2 regions of the Listeria sp. LM90SB2 genome follow, and region 2 is predicted to be linked to the other one. Evidence: predicted binding sites of a transcription regulator. Region 2 holds the regulator's gene; the other holds the start of a gene.
The links. Region 2 encodes LexA, which represses DNA repair genes until DNA is damaged. Its sites were predicted from a motif close to CGAACATATGTTCG; they were not measured.
Positions count from the first base shown of each region.

Region 1: a site for LexA is predicted at 792-805, ahead of uvrB (excinuclease ABC subunit UvrB). Genes of this name have one in related genera too.

Region 1 covers NZ_CP046449.1:2,544,157-2,547,354, reverse strand. Annotated here, with positions in the region: gene GL301_RS12585 (HD domain-containing protein) at 1-441, shown strand, start outside; gene GL301_RS12580 (CsbA family protein) at 462-701, shown strand; gene uvrB (excinuclease ABC subunit UvrB) at 952-2,928, shown strand; partial or broken gene uvrA (excinuclease ABC subunit UvrA) at 2,936-3,198, shown strand, end outside.
Region 2 covers NZ_CP046449.1:1,326,537-1,329,734, reverse strand. Annotated here, with positions in the region: gene tkt (transketolase) at 1-389, opposite strand, end outside; gene GL301_RS06630 (DUF896 domain-containing protein) at 536-763, opposite strand; gene yneA (cell division suppressor protein YneA) at 857-1,186, opposite strand; gene lexA (transcriptional repressor LexA) at 1,343-1,957, shown strand; gene GL301_RS06615 (GNAT family N-acetyltransferase) at 1,988-2,512, shown strand; gene GL301_RS06610 (arsenic transporter) at 2,546-3,198, opposite strand, start outside.

The DNA.
Region 1 (3,198 bases), 1.2 Mb from region 2:
TCAGAGCTTTTCATCGGGGATATTAAAACGCCTGTGAAATATGCAACGACAGAACTCCGCGAAATGCTTTCAGAAGTAGAAGAAAGCATGACAAAAAATTTTATTGAACGAGAAATCCCAGAAACGTATCAACCAATTTATCGTCATTTGCTAAAAGAAGGTAAAGACAGTACGTTGGAAGGGAAAATCCTCGCAATTTCTGATAAAGTAGACCTGTTATATGAATCCTTTGGTGAAATTCAAAAAGGAAATCCAGAAAATATTTTTGTGGAGATTTATAGTGAAGCACTTGCAACCATTTATCAGTACCGAGAAATGGCTAGCGTGAAGTATTTTTTAAAAGAAATTTTACCAGATATGCTTGCTGAAAAAGGTATCGAAAAAACAGAATTACCACAGCTTACAACGGAAATAACGACCAAAGCATTGCGAGACGCGTAAAAAAGGGGGAGGAAAGTAAGATGGATCAAATTATATCTGCGCTTATTTTCCCTTGTCTCCTTGTTATTCTTTTTGCGAGAATCACCTATAATCGTTATGTCGCTTTGCTTTTGATGGTAATTTTGATCGTCGCTTCTGCCAAGTTAGGTTATACAAATTCTATGTGGCTTATTATTATTGATGCTTTTTCGATGACCATTGGTTTTGTGCTTGCAACATATATGCTGCGACGTTTAAAGAAGAGTGGCAGTGATTTTTAACAAAGCAAATATATAGGTAGAAAAGCGTAAAAGTGATAAAATAAAGAAAAGCGTAATCCACAGGTTGCGTTTTTTATTTTTCAACAAATACGAAAATATGTTCGGTTTTTGCTAGGCTAATTAAAATATTTATGATAAAATAGAAACATTAACGGATCTGAAAAATCCGCTTTTTGCTTTGCTGGACTTTTCACAAATAAAGCTTTTCAGATACCAGAATCGGACCGATAAAGAATAGGGGGAATCCGAGTTGAAGGATAAATTTGAGTTAGTTTCTAAGTATAGCCCACAAGGAGACCAACCTAGAGCGATAGAACAATTAGTTGCGGGATTAAAAAAAGGCTTGAAACACCAAACTTTACTTGGTGCAACCGGTACAGGGAAAACTTTTACCGTATCCAACGTGATTCAGGAAGTAAATAAGCCAACACTTGTCATGGCCCACAATAAGACGTTAGCAGGACAGCTGTATAGCGAGTTTAAAGAATTTTTCCCAAATAACGCTGTAGAATATTTTGTCAGTTACTATGATTACTATCAACCAGAAGCCTATGTTCCGCAAAGCGACACATACATCGAAAAAGATGCAAGTATCAATGATGAAATAGATAAGCTTCGTCACTCTGCTACTGCTGCGCTTTTTGAACGTCGTGATGTAATTATCATTGCGAGTGTATCGTGTATTTATGGCTTAGGTTCGCCGATTGAATATGGAGAGATGCTCGTTTCGCTTCGTGTTGGTATGGAAATTAGCCGTGATCAGCTACTGCGTAAATTAGTAGACATTCAATATGATCGAAATGATATAGATTTTCAACGTGGACGCTTCCGTGTTCGCGGTGATGTTGTCGAAATTTTCCCGGCATCAAGAGACGAGCACTGCATGAGGATTGAATTTTTCGGTGATGAAATTGAACGTATTAGAGAGGTAGATGCACTTACTGGCGAAATTATTGGAGAAAGAGAACATGTTTCCATTTTCCCGGCATCTCACTTTGTTACCAGACCTGATATTATGAAAAAAGCAATTGTTAATATAAAAGCGGAACTCGAAGACCGCCTCCAAGTTTTACGTGCAGATAATAAATTACTCGAAGCTCAGCGCCTTGAACAACGGACGAATTATGATTTAGAAATGATGGAAGAAATGGGTTATTGCTCTGGTATTGAGAACTATTCTAGACATTTATCCCTTCGTCCAGCGGGAGTTACACCATACACGTTACTCGATTACTTCCCAGACGATTTCCAAATGGTAATTGATGAGTCACACGTTACGATGCCACAAATCCGTGGTATGTTTAACGGTGACCAAGCCAGAAAACAAATGCTAGTTGATCATGGTTTTAGACTACCAAGTGCTTTAGATAACCGTCCGCTAAGATTAGAAGAATTTGAAAAACATATCAATCAAATTATGTTCATTTCCGCCACACCAGGCCCTTATGAACTAGAAAAAAATCCGGATGTCATTGAACAAATCATCCGACCAACCGGCTTGCTAGATCCAATCGTAGAAATTCGCCCGATTCAAGGACAAATCGATGACTTAATGGATGAGATTAATGATCGTGTCGAGAAAAACGAACGTGTTTTAATCACCACTTTAACGAAAAAAATGTCAGAGGATTTGACCAATTATCTCAAAGAAGCTGGTGTTAAAGTACAATATCTCCACTCGGAAGTGAAGACGTTAGAGCGAATCGAAATCATTCGCGACCTCCGACTTGGTGTGTATGATGTTATCGTTGGAATTAATTTACTTCGCGAAGGAATCGATTTACCTGAAGTATCTCTTGTCGCTATTTTAGATGCGGACAAAGAAGGATTCCTTCGTTCCGAGCGTTCCTTAATTCAAACAATGGGTCGAGCCGCTCGTAATGAAAACGGTCGAGTAATCATGTATGCTGATAAAATGACCGATTCGATGCGCAATTCTATTGGCGAAACAGAACGCCGTCGTAAAATCCAAATTGAATATAATGAAAAACATGGCATTACGCCAAAAACAATCAAAAAAGAAATTCGTGGTATCATCGCAGCGACTTCTGCCGCAGATGAAAGAGAAGCAGTGAAGCAACATGATTTAAGCAAAATGTCTAAGAAAGAACGCGATGTGTTCATTGAAGGTATGGAACATGAAATGAAAGAAGCAGCCAAAGCACTTGATTTCGAACGTGCTGCTGAACTTCGCGATGCTTTACTGGAAATAAAAGCGGAAGGATGAAGCGAAATTGGATAAAGAGAAAATAGTAATTCAGGGTGCAAGAGCCCATAACTTAAAAAACATTGATGTAGAGATTCCTAGAGACAAATTAGTAGTTATGACTGGACTTTCAGGTTCAGGTAAATCTTCGCTTGCTTTTGATACGATTTACGCAGAAGGACAAAGACGTTATGTAGAGTCTTTGTCCGCATATGCGCGCCAATTTTTAGGCCAAATGGATAAACCAGATGTAGATTTAATTGAAGGATTAAGCCCTGCCATTTCGATTGA
Region 2 (3,198 bases):
ATAGCCATACCAACAGCCATCGCAATACCTTGACCAAGTGGACCAGTAGTTGCGTCTACACCATCTGTATAACGATATTCTGGGTGACCAGGAGTTTTACTTTCCCATTGACGGAAATTTTTAAGATCTTCTAATTCTAATTTGAATCCACTTAAGTGTAATAAACTATATAAAAGCATTGAGCCGTGTCCAGCAGAAAGTACAAAACGATCTCGGTTAAACCAATGTGAATTCTTAGGGTTAGTATTTAATACACGCGACCAAAGTGCGTAAGCCATTGGTGCTGCTCCCATTGGTAATCCTGGATGACCAGAATTTGCTTTTTGAATTGCGTCCATTGATAATGTACGAATTGTATTCACTGCTAAACTATCTGTGTTATCGAACAAATGAAACATCCTCTCTTCAATATAATTTTAACTACTTTTAATAATAAGCCTAAAAAGCAATTAACACAACTAATAATTGCTTTAAATTGCTTAATTGATTGGTATTTTTGTTCATTTGCTCATTAATGTTTATTTGGTACTAATTATTAGTGCTTATTTTTTCTAAGTTGTTTCACTTTATGCGGCGTTACATCTGTTCCATTTGGGTCGATTATCGTTGTATTTTCTATTGTCCCCTTCATATGCGTACGAAAAGACTTGATGTATTCTTTTCTTAATTTATCTTGCTCCACTTTTTCTGTAGCAGTTAATGTTCCGGCTTTTTTCTTTTTAGAAAGCTCATTAATACGATCTATTTTAGCTTTTTCTAGCATCGTTATTCTCCTTTTCTTCTATAGAATAAAAATAAGAAAGCAGCATAATCGCTACTCTCTAATATTATATCATAAACGGCCACTAAATCGACCTTACTGGTTTGCTAGTTGAATCGTACTATCACTCTTTATTAATTTTGTTTTGTGTACAGGAATAACTACTGATTCTCCTGCTTCCACATGACCGTCAGCTAAATTATTTTCTTTTTCTACCCAGCTAACAAAATCTGCTTTTGCCATATCACTTTTCCCTGCATATTGATCTGCTAATGCCCATAAAGAATCCCCTTCACTTACGTTCACTTCTGAATAGTCGTTTCCCCCGCCAACTACAGTACACATTAAAATGATTCCTAGTACGATGCAAGTAAGTACAAATATAATAGAAACATAAAATTTATCCCAAATTAATTTCATAGTCATTAATAATCCCTCCAAAAAGAATGTATGTTCGCTTTTCTATATTATAGAACAGCCGTTCGTGTATGTCAATAAAAAAACGAACCTTTGTTTGCATATTGGTTTTTCTTTTGCTATACTTGAATTATAAAATAACCATTAAATCAATGAGGTGAAACCATGAAAATATCTAAACGCCAACAAGATATATATGAATTTATAAAATCAGAAGTAAAAGAAAAAGGTTATCCACCTTCCGTCCGCGAAATTGGTGAAGCAGTTGGCCTTGCTTCCAGCTCTACTGTTCATGGACATCTTGCTCGCCTTGAAGGTAAAGGCTTAATTAGACGGGACCCAACAAAGCCTCGTGCGATTGAAATATTATCTTTAGAAGACGAAGCAGAGACACCCAATGTTGTAAATATTCCTATTATCGGGAAAGTAACTGCTGGAATGCCCATCACTGCAATTGAGAACATTGATGAATATTTCCCACTACCAGAATACATGGCAGCTGGCGAAACCAATGTCTTCATGTTAGAAATCGACGGCGAAAGTATGATTAATGCCGGAATCCTTGATGGTGATAAAGTAATCGTTAGACAACAAAGTTCTGCAATCAATGGCGAAATCGTTGTAGCGATGACAGATGAAAATGAAGCTACATGTAAACGATTCTACAAAGAAGCTAATCATTTTAGATTACAACCCGAAAACGATGCTTTGGAGCCTATCCTTTTAAACAACGTAACAATTCTAGGAAAAGTAATCGGACTTTATCGAGATATTCGCTAATTTTATTCGTTTGAACAGGTGGTTGAGAACATGATTTATTTTGAAACTGAACGGCTTATTGCAAGAGATTATTTAACAAACGATTATCTTCCTTTTAGTCAAATGAATGCAGATGAGCAAGTAATGAAATACTTCCCAGCCAGATTAACTCAAAACGAAAGTAATGCATTTCTTGATAGGATTCAAGAAGAATTAAAGTCACTTGGATATGGTCTCTTTGCTATTGAAGTTAAATCGACTGGCGAATTCATCGGTTTTACTGGATTTCATGAGGCTACTTTTGAAGCTACATTCACTCCATGCACGGAGATAGGTTGGCGATTAAAACATAGCGCTTGGAACCAAGGCTATGCCACCGAAGCCGCACTTGGCGCGTTAGCACTTGCTGAAGAAATCAACACTATTAACGAAATATACAGTTTTACCGCCGCACTCAATAAACCTTCAGAAAATGTCATGAAAAAAATCCATTTAACAAAAATAGCTACTTTTGAACATCCCGCTTTAGTAAATGGCGATCCACTAAAGCCCCATGTTCTTTATAAGAAGGCATAATAAAACCCCCTGTACATTCTGGTACAGGGGGTTTTAATTCCAAATAAGCAGTGAAAAATATAGTCCGACGAGCGTTATGAATAAAACTGGAATAGTAATCACAATGCCAATTTTGAAATAAGAGCCCCAGCTTATCTTTATCCCTTTCTGCGCTAGAACATGTAGCCAAAGTAAAGTTGCTAGCGAGCCAATTGGTGTTATTTTCGGACCTAAATCAGAACCAATGACATTTGCATAGACTAACGCTTCTTTCATCACGCCTGTAAATGACGTATGATCGATTGCAAGTGCATTTATCATTACTGTTGGCAAATTATTCATGACAGAAGACAGTATTGCAGCAATAAATCCCATTCCAACTGTTCCCGCAAATAAACCAAAGTGCGCAACATATGTAATTGCTTCTGATAATAATTTTGTGATACCGACATTTTGCAAACCATATACAACTACATACATACCAACCGAGAAAAACACAATATTCCAAGGTGCTCCTTTTAAAATAGCTTTTGTCGAGACCGCATGACTTTTTGCACTGACTAACAAAAAGATAACAGCAACTAGCAAGGCAATAAATGACACTGGAATATCTAAAAAACTACTCAAAAAATAGCCTGCTACAAGGATGATAAGTATTCCCCAAGAAACACGAAACATCTTTTTATCTTTAATTGCAGAAGCCGGCT